DNA from 4 places in the Streptomyces sp. NPDC017448 genome. Region 2 is predicted to be linked to each of the others. Evidence: riboswitches for the same ligand, from Rfam matches in the RefSeq annotation. Region 2 holds a riboswitch; each other region holds the start of a gene.
The links. A riboswitch is a leader RNA that binds a small molecule or an ion and turns the genes downstream of it on or off. The one in region 2 is predicted to bind cyclic di-AMP.

Region 1 (3,842 bases), on a different contig from region 2:
CACCCACCGCCGCCCGCAGTAGGGCCGGCGGGGCGGACTCCGCCCCCGTCAGGCAGACGCCCGGGTGAGCAGCGCGATCTCCTCCTCCGTCAGGTGGAGGCCGGCGACCGCGACGAGGGCGGAGAGCTGTTCGACCGTGCGGGCGGAGGCGATCGGGGCGGCGACGGTCGGCTGCGCGGCGAGCCAGGCGAGGGCGACGGTGGCGATCTCGACGCCCCGCTCCCCGGCGACCCGGTCGAGGGCCGCCAGGACCTCGCGGCCGCGCTCGGACTCCAGGTGTCCGCCCGCCCTCGCGGACCGGGCGCTCTCGACGGTGGCTCCGGGCCGGTACTTGCCGGTGAGGAAGCCCGAGGCGAGCCCGTAGTACGGGACGGCGGCGAGGCCGGCCGCCGCCGCGGTGTCCTGGAGCTCCCCCTCGTAGGTGTCGCGGGAGACCAGGTTGTAGTGCGGCTGGAGGGCGACGTACCGGGCGAGGCCCTCGCGCTCGGAGAAGTCGAGGGAGGCCCGCAGCCGCTCGGAGCTGATGTTGGAGGCGGCGATGTGGCGCACCTTGCCGTCCTTCACCAGCTGGTCGAGGGTGGTGACGATCTCCTCGACGGGGACGGTCTCGTCGTCGAAGTGCGTGTAGAAGAGGTCGATGCGGTCGGTACGGAGCCGGCTCAGCGAGGCGTCGACCGCGCCCTTGATCGCACCGGCGGACAGGCCCCGGTGGTCGGGGTGGGCGCCGGCCTTGGTGGCGACGACGACGTCGGACCGGTTGGAGCGGGAGGCGAGCCAGTTGCCGATGACGGTCTCCGACTCCCCGCCCCGGTTGCCCTCGGCCCAGGCGGAGTACACGTCGGCGGTGTCGATGAAGTTGCCGCCGGCCGCCACGTAGGCGTCCAGGACGGCGAAGGACTGCTCCTCGTCCGCCGTCCAGCCGAAGACGTTGCCGCCGAGGGCGAGCGGGAAGACCTGGAGGTCGGAGGTGCCGAGGGGAGTGCGCGCAGAAGTCATATGAGGGCCCAACAGAACGGTCCGGAGCCGGTATTCCGCCGTGTCCGCCGTTGGTGGGCGGGCCCGCCCACGCGGGCCGTCCGCCCCGGACCCGTCCGCGCGGGCCCCGTCCGCCCCCCGGCCCCGTCCGCGCGGGCCCGTCCGTCCCCCGGACAGACCGGCAGCCCTGACGTCGGGGGGTGTGCGTCAGGGCTGCCGGGGTTTCGGGGAGGGCCGGCCGAGGAAGGGCGCCGGCCCGGGGCCGGCGAGGCGGTCGGCCCCCGGGGGCTCAGACCCGCAGGCCCTTGCTGTTCAGCCAGGCCATCGGGTTCATCGCGGCCCCGCCGGCGGTCCGGACCTCCAGGTGGAGGTGGACACCGGTCACGTTGCCGGTCCCGCCCATGCGGCCGATGGTCTGCCCGGTGGTGACCTTCTGGCCGACCGAGACCTCGATCGAGGACTGGTGCGCGTACCAGATCTCCGTGCCGTCCTCGAGCTGGAGCACCGTGCGGTAGCCGTACGCGCCCGCGTTGCCGGCGGAGATGATCGTGCCGCTGTGCACGGCCTTCAGGGGCGTACCGGCAGCCCCGGCGAAGTCGAGGCCGGTGTGCTGGCCGGAGGACCACATGGCTCCGGACTGGCCGTAGGTCGAGGTGATCGTGTACGAGGAGGTGGGCAGGGAGTAGCTGGCGGCGAGCTTGGCGAGCCGCTCCTCCTCCGCCTTCTTCTTCGCCGCTTCCTCCGCGGCCTTCTTCTCCGCGGCGGCCTTCTTCTCCGCCTCGTCCTGCTGCTCCTCGGCCTCCGCCGCCGCCTTCTCGGCCGCGGCCTTCTCCGCCGCGGCCCTGGCCTCGGCGTCCGCGTTGGCCTGCTGCTGCTCGGCCTGCTGGAGGATCCGGGCCCGCAGGGCCTCGCCCGCGTCGGTGCCGCTCTCCGCCTCGGCGGCGGTGAGCCCGGCGGTGGTGAGCGGCGCGGCGGCGACCGGGTCGCTGTTGTCGTCGTCCGCCATGAACGCCCCTACGCCGGGAAGGGACTTGGCGTCAGGGAGATTGTCCGCGATGGAATCGGGAAGAGAGATGGAGACCGGGGCCTTGTCCTGAGCGGTGGCGATGCCACCCGCTCCGACGGCCGCCATGACGCCGACCCCGAGGACGGTGGAGCTACGGGCCAGACCTCGCTGCTTGGCCACGCGGTGCCTGCCGCGCACGGGGCGGAGGGTGTCCTCGGTGGGGTTCCACTCGCCCGGGGACCGCTCCGCACCGCCGTAGACGTCTGCGGTGAAGGGTGACACGGCCTCAGGGGCAGGCTTGTTGGACGCCACGTGGGCGCACTCCTTTCCTTCCTTCTCGCCTACCGGGTTAGCTGACGGGTTCGGAGCAGGAAGGTCTCCTACGGGCCCCTCCGCCTCTCACGAGGCGCAGGCGTCCGATTCACCCCATGTAGGTGGTTCCCCGGTTCCCTTGCGGAATTCGGCGCTCGCGCGCGGCGCCGCCCTGACGACGGCTGTGACGACCGCACTGCGTTATCGAACGTTAATAGACACCCGGGTCCGATTCCAAGCCGTTCCTGTTGATCATTAACGAACAGGCCGGGGACGTACGGGCCACAAGCGGGTCGAACCGGGCGACTTGACCGCGGCTCAGCCACATTCCTTTTCCTGATGGTGCGTCAACCGTTATGCGGAGCGGTGTTCTTCGGTCACACACCGTGGTAAAGCCCCGCGCGCTGCCGCGCTACCCCTCGCCCCGGCCCACGATCGGCACCGTCGTCCGGCGTACCGGCTGCCCCTCCGCCGGCCGTCCCACGGCGATCAGCGCCATGTCGTCCGTGGCCCGCCCGCCCGTGTGCAGCCGTACGTCGTCGGTGAGCGCCGACAGCAGCTCCTCGGGCCCCGGGAAGATGCGTCCGCGCAGCCGGGCCTCCGGATCGTAGAAGACCCCGTCGGCGTTCCTGGCCTCGGACAGGCCGTCCGTGAAGGCGAGGAGCGTCGCCCCGGGCGGCATCGCCCACTCGTCGGCCCGGTCCGGCCACACCCCCAGGTTCATCCCCAGCGGCAGCGCGGGCGTCGAGGGCGCCAGCACCTCCAGGGTGCCGTCCCCGTGCAGCAGGATCGGCTCGGGGTGGCCCCGGTTGACGAGGCGGAGCGAGGCCGCGCCGGGCGGGATCTCGGCCAGGACGGCGGTGATGAACCCCTCCATGGCGTCCAGCCCGTACCGCCGCGTCCCCTCGCGCGCGAGCGCCCGCTCCAGCCGCTGCGCGACGCCCTCCAAGGAGCGCTCCTGCTCGGCCGCCTCCCGGAACGACCCGATGATCACCGCCACCGCCTCGACGGCGCCCAGCCCCTTGCCGCGCACGTCCCCCACCACCACGCGGACGCCGTAGGGGGTGTCGGCGACGGCGTACAGGTCGCCGCCCACGAACTCGTCCGCCTGCGCCGCCTCGTACCGCGCGGCCACCTGGAGCCCGCCGATCCGCTCGGCCGGGGTCGGCAGCACAGCCCGCATGGCGGTCTCCGCGATGACCCGGGCCGAGGCCAGCTGCTCGTTGCCGCGCCGCACCACCCCGTTGATGACCAGGGCCAGCACCGACGCGGTGAGCACGGTGAGCATCTCGATGATCGGCACCGCCTGGGTGGGGAACCCGTCGGAGAACCTCATCACGACGACGGAGCCGAGCGCCGCGATGCCCGTGCGGACGGTCCGGGACAGCGAGAAGAACGGGGCGGCGATCAGCGGGGCCGCGACGAACAGCGGGACGGCGGTGAAGTTGGCCGGGGTCAGCGAGTCGAAGACCAGCCCCCCGACGATCAGCAGCGCCGGCAGCATCCGGACGAACCGCCGGGAGACCCGGGTGCCGGGCGTCCCGGCGTC
Region 2 (3,842 bases):
ACCCGGCGCAGGGCCTGCGGGAAGGAGATCTTCTCGCGCATCGACAAGGCGTCGATCATGGCCTCGGCGCGGTCGCCGATGCCCCGCTTGGGGACGTTGAGGATGCGGCGGAGCGGGACGGCGTCCTCGGGGTTGGCGAGGACGCGGAGGTAGGCCAGGACGTCCCGGACCTCCTTGCGCTCGTAGAAGCGCACGCCGCCGACGACCTTGTAGGGCAGGCCGACGCGGATGAGGATCTCCTCGAAGACACGCGACTGGGCGTTGGTGCGGTAGAAGATCGCGACATCGCCGGCCTTGGCGTCCCCGGCGTCGGTGAGCCGGTCGATCTCGTCCGCGACGAACTGCGCCTCGTCGTGCTCGGTGTCCGCGACATAGCCGGTGATGCGGGCGCCGGAGCCGGCGTTGGTCCAGAGGTTCTTGGGGCGGCGGCTCTCGTTGCGCTCGATGACGGCGTTGGCGGCGGAGAGGATCGTCTGCGTGGAGCGGTAGTTCTGCTCCAGCAGGATCGTCGTGGCGTCGGGGTAGTCCTCCTCGAACTGGAGGATGTTGCGGATGGTCGCGCCCCGGAAGGCGTAGATCGACTGGTCCGCGTCGCCGACCACGCACAGCTCGGCGGGGGCGTCGTTCTCCCCGGCCGGGCCGACCAGCTCCCGTACCAGCGTGTACTGGGCGTGGTTGGTGTCCTGGTACTCGTCGACGAGGACGTGGCGGAAGCGGCGGCGGTAGTGCTCGGCGACGTCCGGGAACGCCTGGAGCAGGTGGACCGTCGTCATGATGATGTCGTCGAAGTCCAGGGCGTTGGCCTCGCGCAGGCGGGCCTGGTAGAGCGCGTACGCCTGGGCGAGGGTCTTCTCGAACCCGTCCGCCGCCTGCCCGGCGAAGGTCTCCTCGTCGATGAGCTCGTTCTTGAGGTTGGAGACCTTGGCGGTGAAGGACTTCGGCGGGTAGCGCTTGGGGTCCAGGTCCAGATCGCGGCAGACCAGGGCCATCAGCCGCTTGGAGTCGGCGGCGTCGTAGATCGAGAACGACGAGGTGAAGCCGAGCTTCTTCGACTCGCGGCGCAGGATGCGGACGCACGCGCTGTGGAAGGTCATGACCCACATGGCGTTGGCGCGCGGGCCGACGAGCTGCTCGACGCGCTCCTTCATCTCGCCGGCGGCCTTGTTGGTGAAGGTGATCGCGAGGATCTGCCCGGGGTGGGTGCCGCGCTCGGCCAGCAGGTGGGCGATGCGGTGGGTGAGCACCCGGGTCTTGCCGGAGCCGGCCCCGGCGACGATGAGCAGCGGCGACCCGGCGTGCACGACGGCGGCGCGCTGCTCGGTGTTCAGCCCGTCGAGCAGCGCGGCGGGCTCGACCGCCGGGCGGGGCTGGCCGCCCCGGTAGTACCCGTCCCGGGGCGGCGGGGACGCGTCGTGGACGTCCTCGAAAAGTCCCTCCGGCACCTCTTCGGGCGCGTGGTCCTCGGGGGGCGGCGGGGGGCCGTCCTCCGCGGGCTGGAGGCCGGTCAGGAAACTGTCGTCAAAGAGGCTGCTCATCGCCTCCCGAGTCTAGGCCGCCGGACCGACAACCTTCCCCCGAAGCCGTCGAGCGGCCCTCCGGGCCCGGACGCACGGAGAGCGGACGCCCACGTTCCGTGAGGGAGTGCCCGGTCGGAGGGGGCGCCGGGCCTCTGTTCCGGGAAGGTCACGAAAATGTATCGGGCATATCGCTCACCGTCCTTCCCAGCGGCGGGGGGCTTTGGCTAGCGTGCTCGCTCAGGTGATCCGTACCTCCCTGGGGCGAACCGCGCCCGACGGTCGCCTCCGCCGAATCCGTCCCGGCCCCCCGGCCGTTCGGAACCGGGGACCCACACGCAGAACCGGGGTGAATCGGTCCGCGCCCCGGCGCGCGGACCGTAGGACAGCCTTCCGTTCCGTCCGAACCCGACAGCTAACCCGGTAGGCGGTCCACGGAAGGAGATGCCGGTCGTGGCATCGCATCGCAAACCGCGTACGAAGGTGCGCTCCACCACCCCCGCCGTCGGGCTGACGACGGCCGCGCTGGCCTCCGTGACGCTGCTCTCCACGCAGAGCGCCGCGGCCGCGCCCGCGGAGCCGAAGCCCGCGATCGAGGAGGTCCGCAAGAAGGTCGACGCCCTCTACCGGCAGGCGGGGGCCGCGACCCAGGAGTACAACCGGGCGAAGGCCGCCTCCGGGACGCAGCAGAAGAAGGTCGACGCGCTCCTCTCCGACGTGGCGAAGCGGACCGAGGAGATCAACGAGGCCCGCCGGGCGCTGGGCTCCTACGCGGCGGCCCAGTACCGCAGCGGCGGCATCGCGCCCACGGCGACGTTCTTCCTGGCGGACGACCCGCAGGGGTACTTCGACCAGAGCCGGCTGATGGACCGGGCGACGGAGCGGCAGCAGAGGGCCGTGAGCGAGTTCCGTACGCAGCAGGCGTCGGCGGCGAAGAAGCGCGCGGAGGCGGTGAAGAGCCTGGAGGCCCTCACCGAGACGCAGGCCACCCTCGCCTCCAGCAAGAAGGACGTGCAGAGCAAGCTCACCGAGGCGCGCGGCCTGCTGTCCCGGCTGACCGCCGAGGAGAAGGCGCGGCTGGCGGAGCTGGAGCGCGAGAAGGAGGCCGAGGCCAGGGAGAAGGCGGCGCGGCTGGCCGCCCGGCAGGCCGCCGAGGCGAAGGAGCGGGCCGCGGCCGAGGAGAAGGCCCGCGAGGAGGCGGCGAAAGGGTCCGGCGACGGCTCGGGCGGCGGGACGGGCACGGGTTCCGGGACGGGCACGGGTTCCGGCTCCGGCACGGACAGCGGTTACGCCGCCAAGGCGGAGAAGGTGCTGGCCTTCGCCCGCGCCCAGATCGGGAAGCCGTACGTGTGGGGGGCGACGGGCCCGTCCTCGTACGACTGCTCGGGGCTGACGCAGGCGGCCTGGCGGGAGGCGGGGGTGGCGCTGCCCCGGACGACCTGGGACCAGGTCGAGTTCGGCACGCGGGTCGCCACGGCCGACCTCCGACCGGGCGACCTGGTCTTCTTCTACGACGACATCAGCCACGTCGGGATCTACCGGGGCGAGGGGATGATGATCCACGCCCCGAAGCCGGGCGCGAACGTGCGCGAGGAGTCGATCTACTCCATGCCGATCTACGGGAGCGTGCGACCGGCGTAGCCGCCCCGCCCCGGGGTGCGGGGCGGGGCGGCCCGGGCACGGCCTACGCGGGGCGGGGCGGCCCGGACACGGCCGGCCCGCCCCGGCCTTCTCAGGTCCAGACCGTGGCGATGAAGATGTTGGCGACGGTCAGCCCGCCGACCGCCATGAACACGCCCTTGTCGACCTTCTCCTCGTCGCGCTTGACGTAGACCAGGGCCAGGATCACGACCAGCAGCGCCAGCTTGACGCCGATCTTGACGTTGTTGACGGCCTGGTCGTCGGCCTGGTTGAGGCCGACCAGGGCGATGCCGGTGATCAGCATGGTCAGCGCACCGTGGAGCATCGCGGGGCCGAACCGAACGGCCCCCTCCCCCACGGCCTTCATCTGGGTCAGAAAGCCGCCCAGCAGGGAGGCGATGCCGATGACGTGCAGGGCGACGACAACATTGATGAGTACGTCCATAGCTCCGGAGCCTAGCCATGGCCAAGGTTTTACCTTCCATTGAGGTAAGCCTTCCCCGGGGACGCTCTCCGGTATCGACCGGCCCGGCACAGGGGCACATCGGTGATCACCTGTGCGCGGCGAAACGTCACATCAGGGCAATAGCTGTCATGACGCTTCTTTTCCTCGCGCCGGGATTAGCGTCCTTCCCGGACCCGCCGCCCTTCACGGCGGGCAGCCGAGAGGAAGGATGCCGCCCCCGT
Region 3 (3,842 bases), on a different contig from region 2:
GGAAAGGCGTCGGGTCAAAAAATCCGGAAGGGCGGGCAACACGAAGCTCTTTCCCTCTTTCTCTTCTCCCTTTATACGCATTCCCTGTCAACGGCGGATTTCTGCGGTGTTTACGCCGTGTTGCGAAGCGCTCACGCGGGCGGGCGGGGTGCGGCGACCCGGGAGAGGCGGGTGGCGCAGTCGGTGGGTCCCGGCGACGCGTTCGGCGTGCCGGGCGCCGAGGGCCCTCGCCCGCTCCGCGTCGCCCCGCGCCACGGCGTCCACGATCGCCCCGCGCTCGACCCAGTAATCGACCGGGCGGTCCGGCCGGTCGACCGTGTACATCCAGGCGATCTTGTAGCGGAGCTGGGTGAGCAGCGCGATGAGGCCGGGGCTGCCGGACGCCTGGGCGAGGGTCTCGTGGAACCAGCCGCCCAGGGCGCGCACGTCCTCGCCCTCACCCCGTCCGGCCCGCTCCTGTCCCAGCCTGACCAGGCCCCGCAGCACCTTGAGATGAGCCTCCGTACGGCGGCGGGCGGCGCGTGCCGCGCTCAGCGGCTCCAGGAGCGTCCGCATCTCCAGGAGGTCGGCCGCCTCCTGCGCGTCGAGCTCGGCGACACAGGCGCCGGCATGTCTGCGGATGACCACGAAACCCTCGGACTCCAGCGTGCGCAGGGCTTCGCGGACCGGGACGCGGGAGACTCCGTGACGGCGGGCCAGCAGCTCCTCGGTGAGGCGGCTTCCGGGGGCGTGGACACCGGAGACGATGTCGTCACGCAGGGCCCTGCATACCGAATGCGCGGGAATGCGCATGTCCGAACCTCCGTCTCGATCCCCGCAAAACGCGGCCGTCCGACGTCTGTTCCGCGACTCTAGGGCAATCCGCCGGAATTTCCGATGGCGATCCGGAATGCAGAGATGTCTTTGACGCCTTCGGGGCGGAATGGCCGAAGGCCCCGGCGCACGCCGGGGCCTTCGGGAGGGATCGCGCGGAAAGGCGTCAGACGTTCACGCCGTGGGAGCGCAGATAGCCGACCGGGTCCATGTCGGAGCCGTAGTCGGGGGTGGTGCGGGCCTCGAAGTGCAGGTGCGGGCCGGTGGAGTTGCCGGTGGAGCCGGAGAGGCCGATCTGCTGGCCGGAGGAGACGCTCTGGCCGACGGAGACGCCGATCGAGGAGAGGTGGCCGTACTGGGTGTACGTGCCGTCCGCCATCCGGAGCACGATGTTGTTGCCGTAGGCGCCGCCCCAGCCGGCCTCGACGACCGTACCGGCGCCGACCGCGACGACGGAGCTGCCGGAGGCGGCCATGAAGTCCACGCCGGAGTGGCTGCCGGACGACCAGAGCGAACCGCCGCTCTTGTAGCCGGTGGTGACGTGGGATCCGGCGACCGGGAGGTGGAAGGCGTTGAGGCGGGCGCGCTCGGCGGCACGGGCGGCGCGGGCCTTCTCCGCGCGGACCTCCTTGGCGCGGGCCTCGGCCTTGCGCTCGGCCTCCGCCTTCGCCTTGGCCTCGGCGGCGGCCCGGGCCTTCGCCCGGGCGGCCTCGTCGGCCTGCCTCTTCTGGGCGTCGGCCTGCGCGTCGATCCGGTCCGCGAGCGTGGCGTTGAGCTCGACGGCCTGGGAGAGACCGGTCTCGGTGACCTTGGCGGCCTCGGTGTCCGCGGCGAGCGCCGGAGTGGACAGCGAGCCGATGACGCCGGTGGTGGCCAGGGTCGCGATGCCGGCGGCCCGGACGCTCCGGCGCGTGAGACGGCTCGGGGCACGGTGCTTCCCGGTGGCACGGGTGAACGCCATGGAGGGGCTGTTCCTTTCCTTCCTTCTCGCCTACCGGGTTAGCTGACGGGTTCGGAGCAGGAAGGTCTCCTACGGAGTCCCGTACCGGTTCACGGCTCGGGCCTCCGATTCACCCCAGGGACTGCGATGGGTCCCCGGCTCCCCAGGCTCGCGCCTGACGGGGACTCGGCGATGGCTGCCCGGCGCCACGGACGCGGCACAAAGGTGGCGGACAGCCGAGCCGACGCTAGGCGGGCGGGCTCCCCCGCGCCAAACGGTGCGGCGGATGTGTCACGCATCCCACAGGCCAGACAGCCACATATCATCCTGAAAGCGCCTGAAGCTAAACAAAGGGACAAAAGGCATGGACCCCGACGAAGTGCCTTCCGTCGGGGTCCAGTTCACGGCGGTGCGCCGCAGGAGGCGTCAGCCGGCGACGACCGACACCTCGCCGATGCCGAGCGCCTTCACGGGCTCCTCGATCTGCGCCGCGTCCCCCACGAGGACGGTGACGAGCCGGTCGACCGGGAACGCGTTGACCACGGCGGCGGTCGCCTCCACGGTGCCGGTCTCGGCGAGCCGGGCGTAGAGGTGGGCCTGGTAGTCGTCGGGGAGGTGCTGCTCGACCTGGTCGGCCAGCGTGCTCGCGACGGAGGCGGCGGTCTCGAACTTCAGCGGGGCGACGCCCACCAGGTTCTGCACGGCCGTCTCGCGCTCGGCGTCGGTCAGCCCCTCGGCGGCCAGCGTCCGCAGGACCTTCCAGAGGTCCTCCAGCGCCGGTCCGGTGGACTCCGTGTCCACCGAGCCGCTGATCGCGAGCATGGCGGCGCCGCCCGAGTCGGGGCCGGAGGAGCGCAGCACCTGGGCGAAGGCGCGCACCCCGTAGGTGTAGCCCTTCTCCTCGCGCAGCACCCGGTCCAGCCGGGAGGTGAGGGTGCCGCCCAGGCAGTAGGTGCCGAGCACCTGGGCGGGCCAGACGCGCTCGTGCCGGTCGGCGCCGATCCGGCCGATGAGCAGCTGGGTCTGGACCGCGCCGGGGCGGTCCACGATGACCACGCGGGCGGTGTCGTCCGCGGTGATCGGCGGCACCGGGCGGGTCTGTCCGGCGTTGCCCGTCCAGTCTCCGAGGGTCTCCGCGAGCAGCGCGTCCAGATCGATGCCGGTGAGGTCGCCGACGATGACGGCCGTGGCGGTGGACGGGCGGACGTGCGCGTCGAAGAAGGCGCGCACGGCGGCCGCGTCGATCCGCCGGACCGTCTCCTCGGTGCCCAGCCGCGGCCGGGACATCCGGGAGGTGGCCGGGAACAGCTCCTTGGAGAGCTGCTTGGCGGCGCGCCGGGACGGGTTGGCCCGCTCGTGCGGGATCTCGTCGAGCCGGTTGCCGACGAGGCGCTCGATCTCGCTCTCGGCGAAGGCCGGGGCCCGCAGCGCCTCGGCGACCAGCCCGAGGGCCTTGGCCAGCCGGGAGGCCGGGACCTCCAGGGAGACCCGGACGCCGGGGTGGTCCGCGTGCGCGTCGAGCGTGGCGCCGCAGCGCTCCAGCTCGGCGGCGAACTCCTCGGCGCTGTGCTTGTCGGTGCCCTCCGAGAGCGCCCGCGACATGATCGTGGCCACGCCGTCCAGGCCCTCGGGCTCGGCCTCCAGCGGCGCGTCCAGGAAGATCTCCACCGCGACGACCTGCTGGCCGGGGCGGTGGCAGCGCAGCACGGTCAGCCCGTTGGGGAGCGCGCCGCGCTCGGGGGCCGGGAAGGCCCAGGGGCGGGCCGTGCCGGGGGTGGGCTGCGGGTGGAACTCCATGGCTACTCCAGTCACGGCGGCGTCGCTCACTTGGCCGCCCCCTCGTGCGCGTCGTCGGTGCCCTCGTCGGCCTGCTCGGCGTCGGCCTCCCCGGCCGGCTCGACGGGCTCGTAGACCAGCACGGCCCGGTTGTCGGGGCGCAGGGCCGCCGCGGCCGCCGCGCGCACCTCCTCGGCGGTGACGTCCAGGACCCGGCCGACGGCGGTCAGGGCGAGCTGGGGGTCGCCGAACAGGACGGCGTAACGGCACAGTTCGTCGGCGCGGCCGGCGACCGTGCCGAGCCGGTCCAGCC
Region 4 (3,842 bases), on a different contig from region 2:
CGGACGACGCCGAGTTCGCCGACACCGTCCGCCTGATCGTCTCGGAGCTGGCCACCAACGCGGTCCAGCACACCTTCGGCCAGTCACCCACCTTCACCGTGGACCTGCGCCTCGTACGCGACGAGGAGCTGTACGTCGGCGTCACGGACAGTCACCCCCGATGGCCCCAGCGCCTGCCCGCCGCCGTACGGCAGGACAACGGCCGGGGCCTGGCCATCATCCGGTCGCTGGCCAAGGAGTGCGGCGGGCGGCTCCGGGTGACCCCGACCGCCGAGGGCGGCAAGACGGTCTGGCTGGCCCTCCCCTGGGCCGTTCCGCTCCAGGGCGCGCCCCGCTGACGCTCAGCCCGCGGGGGCCGTGCCCCCGCGGCCGAAACCACTGCGCAGCAGCGCGAGCAGCGTGGCCGCCGCGGCACTCGACCTCTCGCCCCGGTGCACGACCGAGATGGTCCGGCGGAACGACGCGGGCTCCAGCCGCCGTACCGACAGCGGGGCCGGAGCCATCGAGGCGACCATCTCCGGCACCACCGCCACCCCGAGCCCCGCGCTGACCAGCGCGCACACCAGGGCGTACCCCGGCGATTCGCAGACCACCGCCGGGGTCGCCCCGGCCTCGGCGAGCGCGTTCTCCACCCCCCGCCGAGGCGGATGCGTGGGCGCGCTGCTGATCAGCGGCCGCCCCGCCAGCTCCGCGACCGGCAGCCGCCCGGCGCCCTCCGCGAGCCGGTGGCCCGCCGAGGTGACCAGCACCAGCTCCTCGACCAGCAGGGGCTCGACGACCACACCCGCCGGGGGAGGGGCGACGCCCCCGGGTTCGTAGGCATGGGTCAGGGCGAGGTCCACGTCGCCCGCGGCCACCGCGGAGATCCCGCCGGGCGGTTCGTGGTCGGCGACCGCCAGCTCCACCTCCGGATGGGCGCGCCGGAACGCGCTCAGGACCGGGGGCAGCAGATGGATGCCGGCCGTCGTGAACGTCCCCACCCGCAGCCGGCCGCCCGAGAGCCCGGCCAGCCGCGCCAGCTCGTGGCGCGCCTGGTCCAGTTCGTCCAGAACCCGCCGGGCCCGGCCCGCCAGCAGTTCGCCCGCGGCCGTCAGCCGGGCGCCGCGGTGGTGGCGTACCAGCAGGGCGGCCCCGGCCTCCCGCTCCAGCTTGGCCAGCTGCTGGGAGAGCGCGGGCGCGGTGTAGCCCAGGCGGGCGGCGGCCCGGGTGATCGATCCGGCCTCCGCGACCGCCACGAGCGCGGCGAGGCGCGTCGGATCGTACATGAAGCGTTCCTTTAGGCAGACCCAGGAGATTGCAAGTACACGCTAAAGGCTTCGCAGGTCCAAGGTGGTCCCCATGGACGCACAACTGATCGCCTTCACGGGGGTCGCCGCCGGTATGGTCGCGCTGCCCGGCGCCGATTTCACCGTGGTCGTACGCAATGCCCTGGCCTCCCGCGCCGCCGGCCTGGCCACCGCGCTCGGCGTCGCCGGCGGGCTGCTGGTGCACACCGCCCTCGCGGTCGCGGGGCTCGCCGCCGTGCTGGTGGCCGTGCCGGCCCTCTTCCGCACCGTCCAACTGCTCGGCGGGGCGTACGTGCTCCACCTCGGGATCAGCGCGTTGTACGCGACGCTCCGGCGGAGCGGTGCGGAGCAGGAGGCGGTGGAGGACGGACCGCGGCGGCCCGCGCCCCGGGGGTTCGGACGCGCGCTGCGCCAGGGGTTCCTGACCAACGCGCTCAACCCGAAGGCCCCGGTCCTCTTCCTCAGCCTGCTGCCCCAGTTCGTGCCCCCCGGGCAGCCGCCGCTGCCCCGGACCCTGCTTCTGGCGGCCGTCGTGGTGGTGCTGGCGCTGATCTGGTTCCCGGCCGTCGCCCTGCTCGTGGACCGGCTGGGCCGATGGCTGCGCCGACCGCGTACCGCCCGCGCCATCGAGGGCGGCAGCGGAGTGGCGCTCACCGGACTGGGGCTGGTCCTGGTGACCGGCCCGCTGCTGCGCTGAGGTGCCGTCCCCGCCCAGGAGGGGGCGGTCCGGGCGGCCCGCGGCCGTGCGGGGGCCGCCCGTGACGTCCGTGAGGGGGCGCTCGTGCGGCCCCGCAAGGAGAGAGCGTCCGGCCGGTGGGTCAGCGGACCCGTCCGTACCAGACGCTCTTGGACCAGATTTTCGCCAGTCGCACCACGTCTCCCGATTTGGGGGAGTGCCAGATCTTGCCGGCTCCGGCGTAGATGCCCACGTGGTAGACGCTGCGCCCCGAATGGAAGAAGACGAGGTCGCCGCGTTTGCGCTGCGACTTCGTGATATGGCGGGTCTTGTTGTACTGCTGCTGTGCCGTGCGGGGAAGCTTCTTCCCCGCCTTCTTGAACGAGTAGACCGTCAGCCCCGAGCAGTCGAAGCGGTGGGGACCGGCCGCGCCGTACTTGTAGGGGGACCCCTTCTTCGACGCGGCGACCTTCAGGGCCTTCGTCGAGTGGGTGGCCGCTTCGGCGTCGCTCACCAGGCCGGGCGCCAGCATCGTGGACGTCACGGCCAGGGTGAGTGCCGAGGCCGTGCCGACCCGGGCGAACAGAGACGGGACATGAACCTGCGCGGGCATGCGCAACCCTTCGTCAGCCGCCTGTGAAGGATGACCTGTCGGGTTCGGGCTGGCGAAGTTGCCCGGCCGCGTCGCGGCTTCACCCCGAGGGCTTCCCGGTCTCCCGGTCGGCCCGTTGTGCTCGGGTCCTCCACTCCTGCCGATCCACTTTCTGTCGACCAGTCATCCGGGCGGCGGCAGGACTCGGCGTCCGCCCGGACCGCCCCGCCGCGGTGGCGGGGGCTTGTCGTCCCAGGGATCTTGACGCACTCCGTGCCGGATTTCCGAGCGGAAACGGTGATTTGTGAGTCTCCTCACCCCTGATCCATTCGAGTGGGCAGGCCGGATTCACCCCCGCCGACGGGCCCCGCGCACACCCGCGCACCAGCGGCGAAAGGGCATATTTCGAGTACAGCCCGCGGGCGGAACGCAAGTTGAGCCATCGCTCACACGAGTGATCGTCTACGCCGAACGAGCGAGGAAAATGGAGTGCCGGATCGGGCGTGTCGTGCGGCGCGCCGACCGGTCCGCTGCCGTAAGGCGCTTCCCCCGTTTCCGTACCGCGCGGCCGGTTCCGCTCCCGTACCGCCCCCCGGCCGCTCGGGTACCCCGAACCCGGCCTGCGGTGCCGGTCAGTTCGCGGGCGGCGGCATCGCGACCCGGCCTGCCCGGCGCTCCCCGTCCAGGACGCGCAGGGCCCGGGCCAGCGTGGCCGCGTGCAGGCGCGACTCGCCGCGCTCGTGCATCAGCGCCAGGGCGTCGCGCAGCGCGGCCGCCCCGGAGGCCAGGGCCTGGGCGGCGCGCAGTGCGCCGTAGGTGTCGCCGCCGTGGGCCGGGTTGATCCGCCCCACCTGGTCCAGCACGGCCAGATAGCAGTCGACGAACTCGCCCTCGGCGCGGGTCAGGGCGGGCAAGGGCGGGAACGCGGGTGGCTCCATCGGCGGTTCACCTCGTGGCGTGGGGCGGGCGGGGGCGTCAGCGGTTCTCCACGACGTGGTCGACCAGCCCGTAGGCGAGGGCGGCCTGTGCGTCGAGGATGGTGTCGCGCTCGATGTCGGCGGTGATCCGCTCCGGAGTCCGGCCCGTGTGCCGGACCAGCATGGCGGCGAACATCTCGCGGGTGCGCATCAGTTCGCGCGCGTGGATCTCCAGGTCGGACGGCTGGCCCCGCATCGGCTCCTCCAGTGCGGGCTGCTGGATGACTACCCGCGCACCGGGCAGCGCATGTCGGCGGCCCGGCGCTCCGGCCGCCAGCAGGGCGGCGGCGTAGGAGCCCGCCTGGCCGAGG

Region 1: another riboswitch for cyclic di-AMP. It lies ahead of ACH4K1_RS28875 (M23 family metallopeptidase); the one in region 2 lies ahead of ACH4K1_RS02555 (NlpC/P60 family protein).
Region 3: another riboswitch for cyclic di-AMP. It lies ahead of ACH4K1_RS06965 (M23 family metallopeptidase); the one in region 2 lies ahead of ACH4K1_RS02555 (NlpC/P60 family protein).
Region 4: another riboswitch for cyclic di-AMP. It lies ahead of ACH4K1_RS21745 (C40 family peptidase); the one in region 2 lies ahead of ACH4K1_RS02555 (NlpC/P60 family protein).

The regions. Positions count from the first base shown of each region.
Region 1 covers NZ_JBIRLM010000024.1:18,343-22,184, forward strand. Annotated here, with positions in the region: gene ACH4K1_RS28865 (PrsW family intramembrane metalloprotease) at 1-22, shown strand, start outside; gene ACH4K1_RS28870 (aldo/keto reductase) at 49-996, opposite strand; gene ACH4K1_RS28875 (M23 family metallopeptidase) at 1,265-2,293, opposite strand; cyclic di-AMP (ydaO/yuaA leader) riboswitch at 2,305-2,457, opposite strand; gene ACH4K1_RS28880 (PP2C family protein-serine/threonine phosphatase) at 2,706-3,842, opposite strand, start outside.
Region 2 covers NZ_JBIRLM010000001.1:556,548-560,389, reverse strand. Annotated here, with positions in the region: gene pcrA (DNA helicase PcrA) at 1-1,535, opposite strand, end outside; cyclic di-AMP (ydaO/yuaA leader) riboswitch at 1,794-1,960, shown strand; gene ACH4K1_RS02555 (NlpC/P60 family protein) at 1,959-3,155, shown strand; gene ACH4K1_RS02550 (hypothetical protein) at 3,247-3,600, opposite strand; gene ACH4K1_RS02545 (NlpC/P60 family protein) at 3,841-3,842, shown strand, end outside.
Region 3 covers NZ_JBIRLM010000002.1:525,926-529,767, forward strand. Annotated here, with positions in the region: gene ACH4K1_RS06960 (GntR family transcriptional regulator) at 88-792, opposite strand; gene ACH4K1_RS06965 (M23 family metallopeptidase) at 980-1,774, opposite strand; cyclic di-AMP (ydaO/yuaA leader) riboswitch at 1,788-1,955, opposite strand; gene ACH4K1_RS06970 (M16 family metallopeptidase) at 2,180-3,550, opposite strand; gene ACH4K1_RS06975 (M16 family metallopeptidase) at 3,577-3,842, opposite strand, start outside.
Region 4 covers NZ_JBIRLM010000013.1:90,530-94,371, forward strand. Annotated here, with positions in the region: gene ACH4K1_RS21730 (ATP-binding protein) at 1-338, shown strand, start outside; gene ACH4K1_RS21735 (LysR family transcriptional regulator) at 342-1,265, opposite strand; gene ACH4K1_RS21740 (LysE family translocator) at 1,339-1,983, shown strand; gene ACH4K1_RS21745 (C40 family peptidase) at 2,105-2,575, opposite strand; cyclic di-AMP (ydaO/yuaA leader) riboswitch at 2,579-2,745, opposite strand; gene ACH4K1_RS21750 (hypothetical protein) at 3,187-3,492, opposite strand; gene ACH4K1_RS21755 (ATP-dependent Clp protease proteolytic subunit) at 3,530-3,842, opposite strand, start outside.